One region of the Thalassotalea sp. SU-HH00458 genome, then DNA from elsewhere that is predicted to be linked to it. Evidence: predicted binding sites of a transcription regulator. Region 1 holds the regulator's gene; each other region holds the start of a gene.

Region 1 (6,810 bases):
ACTGACGGAGCACAACAACAAGAATTGGCAGGAAATACCCCAATATTGTTGACCTCAGGAATTTTAAGAACGGTCTTAGCTAAGTTTGTTAAATATACTATTCCTAGTTTAAGAGTTATCTCTTATCAGGAAATACCAGATGACAAGCAAATCAAGATTGTTAGTTCGATTGGCCAGTAATCACCTGTAAAGCAAAAGTATTGGTAAATGACTATAGCCGTTAAGTATTCGGTAAGGGGTTTTTCGTGAAAATTAGACGTTTTGTAGCAAAAGATATGAGAACGGCATTAGAACAAATCAAACACGAATTAGGTGTTGATGCCGTCATTATGTCAAATAAAAAAATTCCTGAAGGTGTCGAATTAATGGCGGCAGTTGATTACAGTCAGCAAACCCCAGCACCTGCAAGCGAAAAGGCTAACAATCAAGAAAGTACTTCTACTCAGGCATCCATGGAATCAAGAGATGTTGAAAATGACGTGGTGTCACTGTCGTCTAGTAAAAATTTAAAACAGCCTATACCTAACGAACAAAACTCTGCAGGGGGTGTTGATAGTTTATCGGCATTGCTTCAACGTAAAGTACAACGTGAACAAGCTAGTCAACAAGCAAAGCCTCAATCTAACCTCGCGCAACAAGACATAGAACAACAGCTAAAAAGTTTCACTGATAGATTGGAACAAGGTTCGCTTTATACATCCAATAATTCAGAAAAACAGATCACTAGCGAACCTGTAAACAATCAACATAATTTTACCCAAAATGAACAACAGGCTAATGAACCCTTAGAAAATCATCAAGCGTCAGGGATCAGTCCATCAAGTAAAAATAATCGTGTAGATATTGGCGCGTCGGAAGAAGTTGAAAAGATGCGTAAAGAAATGGCGTCTATCAGAGAATTACTTGAGCACCAAGTATCAGGGTTAATGTGGCAAGATATGGCGAAAAAAGATCCTTGCAAAGCCTTGATGGTCAACCGTTTATTAAATATTGGCATTAATGATCAAGTTGCGGATCAAATCTCAAGCGCAATTCCTGTTCACAATAATGAAGAACAAGCGTGGGAGACGGCGAAAGAATTATTAGCTCAACAATTAAACACCACTAACAATGATATTATTCATCGTGGTGGCGTGGTTTCATTAGTGGGACCTACGGGGGTGGGTAAAACCACCACTATCGCTAAATTAGCGGCAAGATTTGCTCAAATTCATGGCGCGGACAAAGTGGCTATGATCTCAACAGACAGTTACCGAATTGCCGGTTTTGAACAACTTTCTACTTACGGACGTATTATTGGTTGCCAAGTAAAGCTAGCTAAAGATGCAAAAGCGTTAGATACTCTATTAGAGCAATATGCTGATAAAAAACTAGTTTTAATTGATACTGCAGGAATGGGGCAACGAGATATGCGTCTTTCTGAACATTTAACCGCATTAATGGCAAATTCTCGTGTTAGAATTCGTAATTATTTAGTGCTGGCTGCGAATACGCAACAGCGTGTGATGCAAGAAAATGTGGAACGATTTAAAAAAGTACCATTAGCGGGTGCTATTTATACTAAACTTGATGAAAGTCTAAGTATTGGCGAAATCATTGCAACTTCTATTCAAAATGGATTAGCAATAGGTTATCTTACTGATGGACAAAGAGTTCCTGAAGATATTAAAGTTGCAAATGCTGAAAAGTTAGTTACGCTTGCAGATAGATTAGCAACAAAAGTAAATTGCCAAAATTCATGGCGGCCAATGCCAACAAGTCATGCAGTGAGTATGTAAACAATATCGACGCAGATATTGAGCAAAATAGAGAAAAAAATTAATGATAGATCAGGCGAGTGGCTTACGAAAAATGCAAGAAAATCATCAAATAAAAGTCATAGCAGTTTCTGGTGGTAAAGGTGGGGTAGGCAAAACCAATGTTTCATTAAATACGTCAATTGCCATGGCGCAATTGGGGAAAAGGGTTTTAGTCTTAGATGCTGATTTAGGCCTCGCCAATGTCGATGTAATGCTAGGTTTAAGAGTTCAACGTAATCTCTCACATGTATTATCAGGTGAATGTGAGCTTGATGATATTATTTTAAAAGGCCCTGCTGGAATCAATATTATTCCTGCTACCTCGGGCACTCAATCTATGGTGGATTTAACCCCGTCAGAACACGCTGGTTTAATTCGTGCTTTTAGTGATATGCGAACGCAATTTGACGTGTTAGTTGTTGATACCGCAGCAGGTATATCAGATATGGTGCTAAGTTTTACTCGTGCCGCACAAGATGTATTATTGGTGGTGTGTGATGAACCAACGTCAATCACTGACTGTTACGCATTAATGAAACTACTTAGTCGTGATCACGATGTCTTTAAATTTAAAGTTGTGGCAAATATGGTGAGAAGTCCAAAAGAAGGCCAACAACTTTTTGCTAAACTTTCCAAGGTATCTGACCGATTTTTAGATGTCGCTTTGGATTTAGTTGGCGTAATCCCTTTCGATGAAAATATCAGAAAATCAGTAAGAAAGCAGCAAGCAATTGTTGAGGCGTTTCCAGACTCACCTGCCGCTAAAGCCTTTAAAGCATTAGCGAGTAAAATTACTAAATGGCCAATTCCCCATCACCCATCTGGCCATCTTGAATTTTTCATTGAGCAGTTATTAGAAAACTAGTCAAAAGAGTAGACTACTTTGGTAAAAGCTAATACTTATAATGTTCACATTGATAAAAGCGCATTGCTTGAACAGCATACCGTTTTAGTCAAACGTATTGCCTATCACTTATTGGCAAGACTCCCCTCTAGTGTCATCGTTGATGACCTTATTCAGTCAGGCATGATTGGCTTACTTGAAGCGGCAAATAATTTCGATTCTAGCAAAGGCGCAAGCTTTGAAACTTTCGCTGGTATACGGATCCGCGGTGCCATGTTAGATGAAATACGCCGCGGTGACTGGACTCCTCGTTCGGTTCATAAAAATAGCCGAATGGTGAGTGAAGCGATAAAAGCCTTAGAAGCACAACTTGGTCGTGATGTAACAGATATTGAAGTTGCTGAAAAACTTGATATTTCGCTCAATGAGTACCATCATATTCTTAGTGAGGTAAGTTCGGGTAAAATAATAGGAATTGATGACCTCGGCGTGAGTGAAGATGTCATTCAATCATTTGAAGATAAAAACAATCATGACCCCTATGAGGACATAGAACAAATTATCTTTAAAAAAGCGCTTTCTGAATGCATTACTACTTTACCCGAGAGAGAAGCTTTAGTACTGTCACTATACTATGATGAAGAATTGAATTTACGCGAAATTGGCCAAGTTCTCGATGTGAGTGAATCAAGAGTTAGTCAAATTCATAGTCAAGCATTACATAGATTAAAAGCTCGTATGCAATCTTGGCAAAGTTAAGTACAATATATACCAGTAGTTTTTTAGATTTAAAAATTTTGAATGATCTCCCTGGAGGGTGCCTTGGATAAAAATATGAAAGTGCTTGTTGTTGATGATTTTTCAACAATGAGACGTATAGTTAAAAATTTATTGCGTGATTTAGGGTTCACTAACATTCAAGAAGCTGATGATGGTAGTACTGCATTACCTATGCTTAAAGAAGGTGAATTTGATTTTGTAGTAACTGATTGGAACATGCCTGGAATGCAAGGTATAGACCTTCTCAAAGCGATTCGCGCTGATGAAAAGTTACTTCATATACCTGTATTGATGGTAACCGCTGAAGCGAAAAAAGAGCAGATTGTTATGGCAGCCCAAGCGGGTGTTAATGGCTATATTGTTAAACCATTTACCGCAGCAACGTTAAAAACTAAGCTTGATAAAATTTTTGAACGCTTAGGATAATTGGCACTCTCTGTCAGGTAAGGATGTTGCATGAGTAAAGATAATGGTGTGCATGTTTCTTTGGAACAAGCGAAAATGCTTGTTGAATACATAGAAACAGGGCAGCAAGATAAAGCGGACGACTTAATCGCTGAAATTCAGAATCCTATCAACACTGAATTATTTGCTGAAATAGGCAAGTTAACGCGACAACTTCATGATTCTCTTATGAATTTTCAAGTTGATTCTCGCTTGAACGATCTTGCTAATGCTGATATTCCAGATGCTAAAGAGCGACTAAATTACGTTATTACTCGCACAGAAGAGGCGGCTAATAAAACGATGGATGCCGTAGAATCAATCTTTCCGGTCGTTGATAATATTCAAGCGCAAGTTAAAGCAGTGAACCCGCTCTGGGATAAATTAATGAACAATGATTTATCGGTGACCGAGTTTAAAGTGCTATGTAAAGACATAGATGCGTTATTAAAAACGACAGACCGCGATACTGCACATATGCATGCATTGATGACCGATGTATTAATGGCGCAAGATTTCCAAGATCTTACCGGACAAGTGATTCGTAAGGTTATCGACTTAGTAAGAGAAGTTGAAGATAGTTTAATTAATATGTTAACAGCCTTTGGTATTTCTTCTGGTGAGGCTGATGAATCAGCTAAACCTAAAGTAGGTGAGAACCTAGTTGAAGGTCCAATTGTTAATGCAAAAGAAAGAGATGACGTGGTCGCTGACCAAGATGACGTTGATGATCTTTTATCTAGTTTAGGTTTTTAATAGGAGTTGCTGGATGTCTTATGAAGCGGATGAAGAAATTCTTCAGGATTTTTTAATCGAAGCTGGTGAAATACTTGAAAGTTTATCTGAGCAACTTGTAGAACTAGAAAATGATCCTGACAATGCCGATTTACTTAATGCGATTTTTAGGGGATTTCATACCGTTAAAGGTGGCGCGGGATTTTTAGCCTTAACTGAACTTGTCGATGTTTGTCATGGTGCTGAAAATATTTTCGATTTGCTTCGCAATGGTCAACGTTCAGTTTCATCGGATTTAATGGATGTTATTTTACAAGCATTAGATACGATTAATGAGATGTTTGCTTTGGTACAAGCAAGAGAAGAACTGGTTGCCGCAGATGCAGAATTACTTGCAGAATTGCATCGATTAAGTACACCTGAAGGTGCAGAGCCAGAAGTTGCAAGTGAGCCAGAACCTGTGGCAGAAGTAGAAACACCAGCAGCAACCGACTCTTCCTCAAATGATGAAATGAGTGAAGATGAATTTGAACGTCTTTTAGATGAATTACATGGTGGCTCTCCGACCGCTTCTGCCGCAAAACCTGCACCAGTTTCAAGCGATAGTAATGAAATTTCAGACGATGAGTTTGAAAATTTACTTGATGAATTACATGGCCAAGGCGCATTTTCTCCTGATATTGAGAGTAAAAACACGCCGGCAAAGTCTTCTAATGAAATTGATGATGATGAATTTGAAAGCTTACTTGATGAATTGCATGGTCAAGGTAAAGCTCCGCAAAATACGACAAAACCATCTGCCCCTAAGCCAGTTGAAAAACCTGTAGCAGCAAAACCAACCCCAGCAGCAAAACCAGCTCCGGCCGCTAAACCAGCTCCGGCAGCTAAACCAGCTCCGGCAAAAGCGCCAGCTAAAAAAGCCGCAGATAAAAAAGCTGCTCCAGCTGCACCACAGGGCGAAACAACGGTTCGTGTTGATACTCAACGTCTAGACCAAATTATGAATATGGTAGGTGAACTAGTGTTAGTGAGAAATCGCTTAACTAGTTTAGGAATGACCAAAGAAGACGAAGACTTAACCAAAGCGGTTTCCAATTTAGATGCCGTTACTACAGACCTTCAAGGGGCTGTAATGAAAACTCGTATGCAACCGATTAAAAAGGTCTTTGGACGTTTTCCGCGCGTTGTACGTGATTTAGCGAGAAGTTTAAATAAAGAAATTAAATTAATTCTCGAAGGCGAAGAAACCGATTTAGATAAAAACTTAGTGGAGGCTTTAGCGGATCCATTAGTGCATTTAGTTAGAAACTCTGTTGATCATGGTATTGAAGAGCCCGATCGAAGAGAAGCTACTGGTAAACCTCGAGAAGGGACAGTTGTGTTATCAGCATCGCAGGAAGGTGATCATATCTTATTAACCATTAGAGATGACGGTGCCGGCATGAATGCTGAAAAATTAAAAGAAATTGCTATTGAAAGGGGCGTTTTAGATGCCGATGCTGCCAATAGAATGTCTGACTCAGATGCGTTTAATCTAATTTTTGCCCCTGGCTTTTCAACGAAAACAGAAATTTCAGAAGTTTCTGGTCGTGGCGTTGGTATGGATGTGGTTAAAACAAAAATCACCCAATTAAACGGTACTGTAAATATTGACTCTGAAATGGGTGTAGGTACGGTTTTAGAGATTAAAGTTCCATTAACATTAGCGATTTTACCTACTTTGATGGTGGTTGTTGGCGAGCAAACTTTTGCTTTACCGCTCGCTGGAGTGAATGAAATATTCCATTTAGATTTAACCAATACTAATTTAGTTGATGGTCAATTAACCATTATTGTTCGAGAAAAAGCTATTCCATTGTTTTATTTAGATCAATGGTTAGTGAAAGGCTGTGATGATAAACCTAAAGATAAAGGGCATGTTGTTATTGTTCAGTTAGGCGCACAACAAATCGGTTTTGTTGTTGATAGCTTAATTGGTCAAGAAGAAGTTGTGATTAAACCTTTAGATAGACTTTTACATGGCACTCCTGGCATGGCTGGTGCAACAATTACAAGTGATGGTGGTATTGCGCTTATTATTGATGTGCCTAGTATGCTGAAGTATTACGCAAAAAAATCCATCGTAAATAAAAAATTGCGTTCATAATTGCTGATAAAGCAAGTTTAAAGAGATGATAAATGGCCTATAAGGTTTTGGTTGTTGACGAC
Region 2 (6,810 bases), on a different contig from region 1:
ATATTATTCTACAAAACAATATTTCAAGCTTGTTTTCTTCAGCAGTATTGCTATTAGTATTGGAATATATTTTTTTACCCCAGAAATGAGCGAGTATGTTGGTTTATCTGGAGTACTACATGCTTTGTTTGTATGGGGCGCATTAAAAGATATTGAGCATAATGAAAAAACTGGTTACCTATTAATTTTAGGGGCAATCATTAAAATCATTCATGAGCAATGGTTTGGCGCAAGCGAAGAAATCGCGCAACTTATTCACGCCAATGTGGCCATAGATGCACACCTATGGGGAGCTATTTCAGGCCTTAGCTATTATTTACTGTCGTATTTTTCAAAGAAAGTTGACAAAAAACCGGCTTGATCTGATTGGTATCTCATTATTATTAACGGTAAATTTTTCAGTTAGATAGCAAAAGCCCAACTTATCACTAAGTTGGGCTTATCAAAAATGAAGTTAGATTGTCATTATATGCGTTATGGTTTGTCCATTCTGATCACAACGCGCCTGTTTTTAGCACGACCTAATACCGTGTCGTTAGCCGCAATATGTCGTTTTTCACCATAACCTTTTGCTTCAATACGACTCGCATCAATGCCGTTTTGAACAAAGTACTCTCTAATTTTATTCGCCCGCTTTTCTGATGTTTTCTGGTTAATATTACGAGCCCCATAGCTATCAGAAAAACCATCTATTAACACTAACTCTAAGTCAGTATCTAAGCTTAAATATTCTTTGATCATGGCAATTCTTTTTTGAGATGATTTCGTGAACTTATCACTACCAAATTCAAAATTTAAAACCGTATAAGCGATATCATCAAAACTGTAATTTAATAAATTGCCGACACAGCCAATAAACTCTTGATACGCTTTATGAAAACGAGACGTGGATAATCCAACCGCTATTTTATCGTTATCGTTATACCAATCATTATAATAAAACGTCGGACTCATCCCTTGTTCAAGCTCAGATAACATAGTCCAGGCAACTTTTTTTGGTAAATCAGGAGCAAATTGCTTATGCAGTTTCATATCGGCTAACGTTCGACTTGCAATACCGGGTCGCCAATTTGGAGCTACCGCTCTTACTTGTGCTAATGAATAGTTATCAGGCAGACGCAACATATCTAGTTCAAATTCCATATTAGTTTTACGATTGGCGGTACTGTAAAACTTGGCTTCACCATAATTAGGAATTTGGTGCGATAATGTACATTTTAGTCGAGAATCTTTTTTTAACTGCCACTGTGAACTACCTAAATCAGCATGATACTGCCTGATCCCGGCATTGGCCTGGCTAACAAGTATGCTCAAACTTATGGCTATTAACGTTTTTTTCATAACTATTTTATCTGTTTACTGAGCTTCATAAATTTTATCGACTCATTATCAAATAACTTTAACAAATATTTATTCATTCTGGCTTAACTTGGTAAAAAATTCTAGAAAGACTTTAGTTAACTAAGCATTATCTGCGATAATAACCATCGAATTAAAGAAATAAACTAATAATATATGACTGAAGAAGTAAAACAATCACAGAATGCTAACGAGAAAGAAAAAACAGCCTATGCCATGCGTTTTAGAGGTTATTATCCTGTCGTAGTAGATGTTGAAACAGCAGGGTTTAATGCTAACACCGACGCATTATTAGAAATTGCTGCAAGTACCTTACAGCTTGATGAAGAATCAGGTTTGTTTAGTTTAGATGAAACTATTCACTTTAATATAGAGCCATTTGAAGGGGCAAATTTAGAGCCTGCAGCGCTAGAATTTACCGGTATTGATCCTACGAATCCGCTTCGTGGCGCCATCAGTGAAGAAGTAGCCTTGAAAGCAATTTTTAAGCTTATACGTAAAAAAATGAAAGCAGCCGGTTGTCAACGTGCAATAATGGTAGCCCATAATGCTGCCTTTGACCTTGGTTTTGTTAATGCTGCAACTGAGCGATGTAGCATAAAACGATCACCTTTCCATCCTTTTGTGAGTTTTGATACAACAACCCTTTCTGGACTTGCATTGGGGCAAACTGTACTAGCAAAAGCCTGTAAAACAGCAAAAATTGATTTTGATAATAAAGAAGCGCATTCAGCATTATATGACACAGAAAAAACCGCAGAATTATTTTGTTATATCGTCAACAAATGGCAAGCATTGGGCGGCTGGCCACTTAATAGTGATCATGCAGAAGTAGAAAATTCTGAAGGATAGCGAAGCTTATAAACTCACGATTAAAATCAGCTTTTACTATGTTAATTTCCAACATTAATTCAAAATAAAGAAGGTGATTTAGTACGGTTGTTTTTTCGGCAAAGTAAGTTTCTTAACGCTAAAATCAATAAAGTGAACGCAGCAAATTGATAAAATGGATTTACTGTACTCATTAACACAAAAATACCTATTGCTGCATAAGTGTATGGCAAATATTCATAAATTAGTTCAGGAAAAAGATATTGAATTGAGTTAGCCTTGTGCTTATCTAACCGTCGGTGTGCCGAGCGAGAAACTAACACTATACAGGCAACAGCATAAAAAATTCCCGCCGAAAAAATCAAGGCCCATTCGTCACCAAGCACCAGCAAACCACCACTGGCTAAAAAGTACAGGTAAGGTAAATTTTCATAGACTAATTTTGGTAACACCATGATATTTCTCTCCTTGTAATATATTATTAGTGTAGCGTTAAATACCAGAATCGCTAATGATATCTATTATTCTGCTTTCCGTTACAAGCAACTTTTTTAGACATTTTCATCTTGTAGCCATTCCACGTAACTAATAAAAAAACCTTGCCAAAAGTCCGTATTTTCACTGATATGTGCCAATTGCTTTCCGAAAATTTCCAATTTTTCCAAATCAAAAATCGCCGTACTATCTGGAACAAATTTAGGCTCATCTTGTTCAGTAAAATGAAAAAGTAAATCAATACATTCAACAAACCCAGTTAATGATGTAGCAACAAGAGTTGTCTGCCATTGGTGTGTTGTTTCGTTAAAAATTGCCGTATATACGGGGAGTTGAGTATTATTTATCTCCACATAATAAGGATCGCCTAACTCAGTATCTTTCGCGATCACCAACCAATGTCGTTGCCAACTGCCCGGTTGATTACTGGCGATATTTGCTCCGTTTTTATCAATAGAGTAACCAATTTGTGCCTTTTTAATCGCACGCTCTTCAGTGATAAGTTTAATACCTTGTGGACCTAAATAAGCTTCAGGTTGCGCTGAATTTAATAACGAGACTATTTCAGTTGTATCCATTTTTTAACTCTTAGGTGCATTCATTATTAGTCATTTAGCTAGATAAAAAAAACAAAAGCCAATGTCTCAAAAAGATCATTGGCTTTGGCTCATAGCTTCATTGGTTAACTATTAGCAATTCGTGCTTCAACTACTGCTAACGCTTGGTCGATTCTGGCAACGACTTTGTGTTGATCAAGCAAAGCTAACGTTATATCTAAGGATGGTGAATTTCCGCCACCTGTTGCCGCAACACGCAATGGCATACCTACTTTACCCATACCAACTTCTAATTCAGCAGCGGTATCATTAATCGCAGCATGAATAAGCTCTGGCGACCACGTAGTTAACTCGGCTAATTTCTGTTTCACTAAAATTAATGGCTCTTTGACTACTGGACGTAAGTGCTTTTTAACGGCAGTAGCATCTAATTCCGTAAAATCTTCATAAAAATAACGAGAAATTTCAGCCATTTCTTTTAAGGTTTTGACTCGATCAGCTTGGACTTTTACGATTTCTTCTAAGGCTGGACCATTATCCGTGTTGATCCCCTGCTCAGCCATATGCCAAGCGAGATGTTTAGCCACATATTCTGGAGCCAAGGTTTTCATGTAATGTTGGTTGACCCATATAAGCTTGTCGGTATTAAAGCCTGACGGTGCGCGATTACAATCTTTCAGGTCGAATAACTCGATCATTTCTTCACGAGAAAATATTTCTTGGTCGCCATGTGACCAACCTAAACGCACTAAATAGTTTAATAATGCTTCAGGTAAGTAACCGTCATCTCGATATTGCATAACACTTACCGCACCATGACGTTTAGATAATCGTTTACCGTCATCCCCCAAAATCATCGGAATATGTGCATATTCAGGAATTTCTGCACCCAGTGCTTTTAAAATATTAATTTGTTTAGGCGTATTACTAATATGATCGTCACCTCGCACAACATGCGAGACTTTCATATCCCAATCATCTACCACCACGGTTAAGTTATAAGTAGGTGTACCGTCGGTACGCGCAAGAATTAAGTCATCTAATTGCTCATTGCTAATCGTGATATCGCCTTTGACCATATCTTTAATAACCACATCACCGTCTAATGGGTTTTTAAAACGAATAACATAAGGTTGATCTTCAGGGTGATCAGTGCGGTCACGCCACATACCGTTGTATTTTTCAATTTCGCCTTTTGCCTTTGCTTCTTCACGCATGGCATCAACTTCTTCCGCGGTACAATAACAACGATACGCATGACCAGACGCTAATAATTGCTCAATAACTTCTTTATAGCGATCAAAACGTTTAGTTTGAAAAAACGGGCCTTGTGTCCATGCTAAGTTTAACCAGTTCATACCATCCATAATGGCATCTACCGACGCTTGGGTTGAACGCTCTAGATCAGTGTCTTCAATGCGAAGAATAAAGTCACCGCCATTTTTCTTTGCATATAACCAACTATAAAGTGCGGTACGCGCACCACCAACATGAAGGTATCCCGTAGGGCTTGGTGCAAATCGAGTTGTTAAGCTCATAAAAGTCTCACTATTATATTCAGACTAAGGAGTTGCCAAAGTCGTAAAATGATGTCTATAAAAATTGGCGACATTTTAACAGGCAATGAAACTGAATACATCTATTGTCTAAAACAAACCAACAAAAAGAATACAAAATAATCAAGCTGTTGATAATTGCAGCAGTTAAAATAAATTAATCAAAAAAAGCTAAAAAATGCTTTAGTTTTAGTTGACAGCCTTTACGATCTCCCTATAATACGCCCCCACAGAGATGGACGATTAGCTCAGTTGGGAGAGCACCGCCCTTACAAGGCGGGGGTCACTGGTTCAAGCCCAGTATCGTCCACCAATTCTGTTTACAGAATATCTCTTGATAAAATGATTGGACGATTAGCTCAGTTGGGAGAGCACCGCCCTTACAAGGCGGGGGTCACTGGTTCAAGCCCAGTATCGTCCACCACTTTACTTTACCCTGATTCATATCATATCTGATATATATGGACGATTAGCTCAGTTGGGAGAGCACCGCCCTTACAAGGCGGGGGTCACTGGTTCAAGCCCAGTATCGTCCACCATATTATTGTTTTTATTACGAATTAAAATTTCATTTTTTCCCTAATTTTTACCCTTAAAGTATAAAGGTCGCAATTTCGATTAAATTACAACTTTAAAACCACTATAATTCCACCTCATTTTTTTACCATTTTTCGACCTTAAAAAACTAATTTTTCAACAGAGTTTTTTTTCTCTGTGACAAGAATGTGACAAATTAGTGACAGTTTTGAAAATCAGCATTTTTGATGTCTTTTGCTAATGACCTTTTCCCTGATTCTGTCACTAGAAATTTTTTCAACTTTAAATTGGATACTATAAACATCAAAAATTTAAATGGTGCATTCTGTCGGTTTTATTCTACAAGCTAATATTTTTAGTTTTTAACTTCACTACATCTTAAACTTTCTGTATTTCAACTTATCAGCTCAGTAATTTTTTTGTTCCTTTTAATAATTAGTGGATACATAACGGTTTTGCCTATAAAAGTAAAAGCGAGCAACTTGTGCTCGCTTTTATTATACAGACTAACTAAACTCAACAACCAAAATTCAGGCTAATTGACAGTTTCTGCTCCTATACTAAAACTATCGCAAGCTAATACGATATTTTGAAACATGTAAACAATTAATCTTTATCAGGAATATATTCAACTAAATCTTCGATCTTGCAATTAAAATAGCGACATAACTTATCTAGGTTATCCGTATTAATACTCTGCCCTTTTTTGTTCACTATTTTTGATAATGTCATCCTATTTACATCGCATTCGCGAGCAAGTTCTACAAGAGTGATCTGACGATCCTCATTAAAAGTTTTTTCTGCAATTAATTCACGTAATTTAAATCTAAGCATTCTAATTAAGCTAATTTATAAGGTCACTTGCCTATATATACTAGCAAATGATAATTAAAAGTGATGAATAAAAGAATACTCCAATTACAAGGTTTAGTCGAATAGTAAACTAAATATTTACAACTCAGCTAAATATCAAGTTCAAAACAGAACCTAGTGATAATTTAAATTATCACTTGACAATTAAAGCAATCACCAATATGCTTATAATCATCATCAATTGACAATATAAATAATCATTTGATGATGTAACTTAACTTTTGGAGATTGATTATGAAAAAAGATCAAACCTTTTTAACCACATCAGAGTTGTCAAAACTCATTAAGTACGACAGTCGCACCATTCGTGATCGTTTAAAAGATTCGGTATTGCTTGAAGGAATTCATTACATACGCCCTTTCGGTGGCCGAAAAATTTTATACATCTGGGAAGCTATCCAAAAAGATATTGGTAAAAAATCTACCAATGCTTTTGAAATTCCAATGGCAAACGGAGGGATAGCTCATGGGACATATTAGAGTCAGAAAAGAAACGGGTAAATTGTACTTTGACTTTAAGTACAAAAACCTTCGCTGCAGGGAACAAACAGCATTAAGTGACAACCAAACTAACCGGAAAAAATTAAAGGGTTTACTAACTC
Region 3 (6,810 bases), on a different contig from region 1:
ACGTGGTTTTGGTTTTGTTGAGATGTCAGCCTGTGATGCAGATAATGCTGTGAGCCAATTAAACGACTCTGAATTTCAACAACGTACGTTAAAAGTGCGTGAAGCAAAAGAACGTCCAGAGAAATCAGATAACAATGAATAAGATGAAATATTAATTTTCAATTATAAAAGCCGCATAATTTGCGGCTTTTTGTTAGCTGACGGTCCAATACTTAAAGTTAATTCTTGCCGCTTATATTTATGAAGGCTCTTTTATAAAAGGAGTTGTTACTTTTTCTAACTGTTGTAGATTTTCTTTATAACTTTCTAAATGAGAAAACTCAGCTTCGAATACTTTTTCAAACAGTGTGAAAAATTGTCCATTTTGATTTTCTAGAAGCCTATCTGTTTGATCTTGTAATACTTGCAGTTGCTTCACGAAATCAATCAATGGTCTCAATGTTTTCTCCTGACTTGGCAGCACTTTTTGATCGGCATTTGCCACTTCGCTATAAGCTTGACTCACTTTTGTCGTTTTACTCTGATATAACTCCATGGAAAATTCAGCGATTTGACCAGTATCAAAGCCTAAATTCATAGCGTGATCGAACGCTTTTTCGATATCACCTTTAAAAAAGTCTTTCTGCAACATATTGACATCTTTAATTAATGAAGCAATTGCTTGTTGTTCATCGTCACTAATATCTCCTTCAATCGTGTAGCTAAAATGCGTAGTTCGATAGCTAGAACTTGAAGATTCAAATCTTTCCACTTGATCTTTGTCATTCGTATACCTGTCATTTTTTTCTGCATGTTGAATATCACTAAATGCAATGCTAACTTTGTCGCCATCTAGTGTGGTGATAACTAGATCACTTGTTCTTTTTGATGATGCGTAAAGCTCTGTATTCAAGGACGTTACTATATTTTCAGAGTCTAACTTTGAAACCTCAGAATCTTCAGATTTTTCAGCTTGGTTATTAGTTGGAAAATAGGATTGTTCTAACTCATCAATTCCCTGAAAAATTAATCCTCGGCTTTTTTCAATGCCATTTGTAAGCTCATCATCAAGCACACCTAATTCATCTAATTCGCCAAGCGCTTGTTCAAAACCTCTTGTCACCCCAGTTCGTGCTTGGTTAAACATAGCTTCTAACTCATCGTTTGAACTTCCTTCTTCTTTTGCTAAACGAATTCTTCCACCAATAAAGTTCAAAACGTTTTCCGCGACTTTTTCAAAATCAAACAAGGAAGTGTTATTTTCTTCTATTTCATCAATTTCTTCCGATGTGATTATCTCTCGGCTGCTAGATGAAAACTGCATAGATATCGAGTGTTGAACAACCTTCATCCCTAATGGACCATTACCTGTCAACGCCACATTATCTAATATCTCTTGTCGATACGATTCTAATGGATGAGCCCTATGATGTTCATGAGCTTTAGTTGTATGATTTCTTTGAGGTATTTGTGCATCAGCTATATTATCTACTTTATTCATCATCATAATCTCAAAAAATAGGTGTGTAACGTTATCGGCAAAATTGCAAAAAACTTAATGAAAGTTGCTCACTTGCTATATTTATACTAGACAAAATTTTGATGAACGCTAAACTCTGCGCTCTTTATTCAGTGCGCCATTAATAACAAACCTAAGGTAATTTCATGTTTAGTCATATAGATCCAATCAATTACGATAAGCAATTGCTTGAAAAGCAAGAAAATATGACAGCTTTATTTCGTGATTTTAACTTTTCTGGCTTTGATATATTTACTTCAGAGCCGATGAATTATCGCCAAAGAGCGGAATTTAGAGTATGGCATGATGGTGATGATTTGTATTACATCATGTTTGATCAAGCAACGAAGAAAAAATTTAAAGTAGAATATTTCCCTGTTGCTTGTACCTTAATTAATGAACTAATGTCAGCCTTATTAACGATGGTTCGCGATAAACCAATGTTAAGAGAACGCCTTTTTCAAGTAGACTTTCTTGCGACATTAAGCGGTGAAGCAGTTATTAGTTTACTTTATCATAAACAATTAAGTGATGAATGGCAGCAACAAGCACTCTGGCTGAAAGCACAATTAGCAAAAATTTGTCCGATAAATATTATCGGTAGAGCGAAAAAACAAAAAATCATTCTCGAGCAAGATTTTGTTACCGAAAAATTGACTGTTGCTGGTCAAGAATTGATCTACCAGCAAGTTGAAAATAGCTTTACCCAACCTAACGCTAAAGTAAATGAAAAGATGTTAACGTGGGCGCAAGATGCAACGAGAGATAAAGGTGGTGATTTAGTTGAGTTATATTGTGGTAACGGTAATTTTAGTATTGCCCTTGCAGCAAATTTTGATCGAGTCATTGGTACAGAAATCTCCAAAACGTCAGTCAAGTCAGCACAAATTAATATCGCTCAAAATAACATTTCAAATATTGATATTGTTAGAATGTCGAGTGAAGAGTTTAGCCAAGCGATGAATGGCGAAAGAAAGTTTCGTCGCCTAGAAGGCTTTGATTTAACGAGCTATAACTACGACAGTGTCTTGGTAGATCCGCCAAGGGCTGGCTTAGACCCTGATAGTATTGAGTTAGTCAGTCGATTCAAGCACGTGGTTTATATTTCATGTAATCCTGAAACTTTAAAGGATAATTTAACGGAATTAGTTAAAACCCATAAAATAGAAAAAATGGCCTTGTTTGATCAGTTTCCGTACACCCATCATATAGAAACAGGGGTGATTTTAACAAAACGCTAAACCAGCATAGTTAATAATGACTTGAGGACAACCACTGACTTAAGGTTTTGGAGTTTCTATGCGCTGCGCAAGCTCCATCGCACCTCGCGCAATAAAACGTAACTGTTGAATAGTGCGATAAGCGAGTTGTTCTCTGTCTTTTTTATCAGCATCTAACGCATCTGAGCCAGCACTAAAAACAATAGTAACAGCCGCATTTGCTTGTAATGCCGCAACTTCAGCATCTAATTTATTAGCCTGTTGTAAATAATCACAAAGCTCTAGCGTAAAATAGCTAATTTCTCTGTTTACCGCAGCACGAAAAGCCGGCGATGTCCCTGAGCGTTCGCGTAAAAGTAAACGAAAAATATTGCCGTTACTTTCAATAAACTCCATAAAAATTCGGACAGAAATTTGAATGACAGAACCACCTTTTTCAATGCGTTGGCGTGCTTGACGCATTAACTGACGAAGCGTTAACCCTGCTTCATCAACTAAAGTAAGACCTAACTCATCCATATCTGAAAAATGACGATAAAATGATGTTGGCGCTAACCCCGCTTCTTTCGCGACTTCTCGTAAACTCAAACTTGAAAAACTCCGATCAGCACTTAACTGGCCTAATGCAGCATCAATTAATTGTCGACGTGTTTTTTCTTTTTGTTGCGCTCGAATTCCGCTCATTTTTCTACCTTAGCTTATTACTACCTTTAATATGATACTGAAATTAAAGTGTATTACTAGCACTTAAAAGCAACTTCAAACTGATGAATTATTCAAACTTAGTTAAAGAGTCGAATTAATACTTGACTCATCTGGTATGACAACTAAAATAGCGTACACGTGTACACTGAAAGTTTTATTTAGAGATTACCCGGAAGATTCATGAAAAAACCTAAACTTATTTGGTTGAATGTCGCTGTTTTCGTCATCACCTTTTTATTTGCAGCAATAGCTGTGCCTTATAGAGCAATTACCCACGGTTTTGATAGTGCAGAAATCATCATGGCATTGTTGTGTTTTATTTATTGTGGCATGTCAATTACTGCCGGGTATCATCGCTTATGGTCTCATAAAACTTATCAAGCACATTGGTCATTACGCATCATCTACGCTTTAGGTGGAGCTTTTGCATTACAAAACAGTATATTACATTGGTCATCTGATCATCGAGTACACCACAAACATGTCGATAATAATGATGTCGATCCTTATTCCGCTAAGAGAGGATTTTGGTACTCTCACATTGGTTGGATGCTAAGAGAATACCAAGCACATCGATATACCAATTATGAGAATGTGCGGGATTTACAAAAAGATCCCATTGTTATGTGGCAACATAAACATTATTTGTTATTAACGATTTCCCTTAACTTTGGTATTCCACTGTTGTTTGGCTTATGGCATGGCGATGTGATCAGCAGTCTACTATTGGTTGGATTTTTACGATTGGTATTAAGCCATCACACGACTTTTTTCATCAATTCCCTTGCTCATATTTGGGGTAAGCAAACCTACACAGAAAAAAACACCGCGCGTGATAACGGGTTTTTAGCATTTCTTACTTTTGGCGAGGGGTATCATAATTTTCATCATATCTTTGAAAATGATTATCGTAACGGCATTCGCTGGTGGCAATTTGACCCGACAAAATGGCTGATTAAAAGCTGTGAATATCTTGGTTTAACCTATAAATTACGGAAAAGTCCTGAAGATAAAATAGAGAAAGCACGATTATCTATGATACTTAAACGTAGCCAACAAAAGCTGAGTGAGCACCCTGACGCGGAACAACTACTTGAACGTTTACAGCATGAGTACGATGCCTTAATTAATAAACTAAATGCTTACTACGATATCAAAAAAACCTTAATTGCAAACAAGCGAGATAAACTCATCGCAGACGTAGAACGCTCAGAACTTGTTGCGCAATATAAAGAATTAAAACAGCGATTAATTGATCAGCAACAAAGTTGGCAATTTTTTATCGAAAAACTCGCTTAAAAAACAATTTATTAGTTACCTAATCCCCATTTCCTGCTAAAATTTTTATATCCGTAGGAACTGGGGTTACAGTCTTGACTAAGCAAACATCTTCAACAAGCAAAAAAAGTAAAAAACAATCATTCGATTTTGATGCAATCATCATAGGTACCGGCCCTGGTGGCGAAGGTACTTCAATGGAACTTTCAAAAAGAAATAAGAAAGTCGCTATTATTGAACGATATAAAGATGTTGGCGGGGGTTGTACACATTGGGGCACCATCCCTTCAAAGGCATTACGTCAAAGTGTAAGACGATTAATAGAATACAACTCAAATCCATTATTTCGCCAACATGAAAAAGCCAAACACTTAACTTTTCCTGATATTTTGCAACATGCTGCAGCAGTGATCAGAAAACAAGTGCAATTGCGCAGTGGTTTCTATGATAGAAATAGAGTGGAACACATTGTCGGTGAAGCGTCATTTGTAGATAAAAACACCTTACAAATTTTAAAAAGTGATGGTTCTGTTGAACAAATAACAGCGGCACAAATTGTTATCGCCACTGGTTCTCGTCCTTATCGACCTGATGACATTAACTTTAAGCATTCCCGCGTATATGACTCAGATACAATTTTATCATTAACCCATGACCCACGTTCTATCATCATTTATGGTGCAGGTGTTATAGGTAGTGAATATGCATCAATATTTAGAGGCTTAGGCGTTAAAGTAGATTTAATTAATACGCGTGATCGTCTACTTTCCTTCCTTGATGATGAAATGTCTGACTCATTAAGTTATCACTTATGGAACAATGGTGTGGTAATTCGCCACGGTGAACAAATTAAGCGTGTTGAAGAAACAGAAGAAGCTGTTGTTGTTCATTTAGAGTCAGGTAAAAAAATGCGGGCAGATTGTATGTTATTTGCCAATGGTCGCACAGGTAATACTGCTGACTTAAAAGTCGAAAATGCGGGATTAAAAGCTGATGGTAGAGGTCAGCTTAGAGTGAACGACCACTACCAAACAGACGTTGAAAATATTTATGCTGTGGGCGATGTTATTGGTTACCCAAGCTTAGCAAGTGCGGCCTACGATCAAGGTCGTTTAGCGGCTGATGCAATGATAGATCAACAAAGTACAGCTAAATTAATTGCTGATATTCCAACGGGTATTTACACCATTCCAGAAATTAGTTCTGTCGGTAAAACAGAACAAGAATTAACAGAAGCCAAAATACCTTATGAAGTTGGTCGTGCTCAGTTTAAACACCTTGCACGAGCGCAAATTGCCAATAGTTTAGTTGGTTCATTAAAAATTCTATTTCATCGTGAAACAAAAGAAATTTTAGGGATTCATTGTTTTGGTGAAAATGCAGCAGAAATTATTCACATTGGCCAAGCAATCATGCAACAAAAAGGTGGCGGTAATACTATTGAATACTTTGTGAATACCACCTTCAATTATCCAACCATGGCTGAAGCCTTTAGGGTAGCCGCATTAAATGGACTTAATCGTTTATTTTAACAAAACGATAAGTGATTAGAATTGGTAAATATTAGGGAAAACTCATGAAATTTTTTACTTTTACACTAGTAACCTTGATGAGTTTTCTAATATTTACTACTCCTGTCGTCGCTAATGACACTAATAGTGAACAACAATTTACTGTGTATTTAGTCAGACATGCGGAAAAAGTATTGACGCAGAAAAATCCTCCTTTAACGCCATGTGGAGTTAAGCGAGCAGAACAACTGTCAGTTATGCTTGAACAAGCAAAGATAAAAACGATCTACAGCACAAAATTCGTCAGAACAGAACAAACTGCAGCTCCACTAGCGAAAAAGCTGAATATTCAAGTACAAAGTTATTCTCCACGCGATTTAAAGGCTTTTGCAAGTAAGATCAAACAAGCAAAAAACAATACTGTGATCGTAGGGCATAGCAATACTACGCCTCAATTAACTGCGCTGATTGCCAATACTTTAGTGAAAGAGATAACTGAACAAGAATATCAAATGTTATATCAAGTACAATTTACGGGAGATAATGCTCAATTAACGCTTTTAAAACAACCACTCAGTTGTCAATAAACTGAATGTAA

The links. The regulator FliA, encoded in region 1, starts transcription of late flagellar genes. The targets are predictions, from matches to a motif close to CTAAAGNTNNNNNNNNNNNNGCCGATA.
Region 2: a site for FliA is predicted at 1,377-1,403, ahead of ABXH06_RS06630 (flagellar protein MotY). Genes of this name have one in related genera too.
Region 3: a site for FliA is predicted at 1,513-1,539, ahead of ABXH06_RS07015 (DUF5610 domain-containing protein). Genes of this name have one in related genera too.

The regions. Positions count from the first base shown of each region.
Region 1 covers NZ_BAABWW010000001.1:200,263-207,072, reverse strand. Annotated here, with positions in the region: gene flhA (flagellar biosynthesis protein FlhA) at 1-180, shown strand, start outside; gene flhF (flagellar biosynthesis GTPase FlhF) at 246-1,778, shown strand; gene ABXH06_RS00905 (MinD/ParA family protein) at 1,822-2,664, shown strand; gene ABXH06_RS00900 (RNA polymerase sigma factor FliA) at 2,683-3,402, shown strand; gene cheY (chemotaxis response regulator CheY) at 3,466-3,849, shown strand; gene ABXH06_RS00890 (protein phosphatase CheZ) at 3,880-4,623, shown strand; gene ABXH06_RS00885 (chemotaxis protein CheA) at 4,637-6,748, shown strand; gene ABXH06_RS00880 (protein-glutamate methylesterase/protein-glutamine glutaminase) at 6,781-6,810, shown strand, end outside.
Region 2 covers NZ_BAABWW010000003.1:305,409-312,218, forward strand. Annotated here, with positions in the region: gene rrtA (rhombosortase) at 1-361, shown strand, start outside; gene ABXH06_RS06630 (flagellar protein MotY) at 475-1,341, opposite strand; gene rnt (ribonuclease T) at 1,516-2,211, shown strand; gene ABXH06_RS06640 (hypothetical protein) at 2,271-2,645, opposite strand; gene ABXH06_RS06645 (hypothetical protein) at 2,742-3,263, opposite strand; gene gltX (glutamate--tRNA ligase) at 3,368-4,780, opposite strand; tRNA gene ABXH06_RS06655 (tRNA-Val) at 5,036-5,111, shown strand; tRNA gene ABXH06_RS06660 (tRNA-Val) at 5,147-5,222, shown strand; tRNA gene ABXH06_RS06665 (tRNA-Val) at 5,262-5,337, shown strand; gene ABXH06_RS06670 (helix-turn-helix domain-containing protein) at 5,942-6,169, opposite strand; gene ABXH06_RS06675 (hypothetical protein) at 6,443-6,688, shown strand; gene ABXH06_RS06680 (Arm DNA-binding domain-containing protein) at 6,675-6,810, shown strand, end outside.
Region 3 covers NZ_BAABWW010000004.1:667-7,476, forward strand. Annotated here, with positions in the region: gene ABXH06_RS07010 (RNA recognition motif domain-containing protein) at 1-142, shown strand, start outside; gene ABXH06_RS07015 (DUF5610 domain-containing protein) at 239-1,486, opposite strand; gene trmA (tRNA (uridine(54)-C5)-methyltransferase TrmA) at 1,645-2,739, shown strand; gene fabR (HTH-type transcriptional repressor FabR) at 2,779-3,402, opposite strand; gene ABXH06_RS07030 (fatty acid desaturase) at 3,604-4,722, shown strand; gene sthA (Si-specific NAD(P)(+) transhydrogenase) at 4,797-6,233, shown strand; gene ABXH06_RS07040 (SixA phosphatase family protein) at 6,278-6,799, shown strand.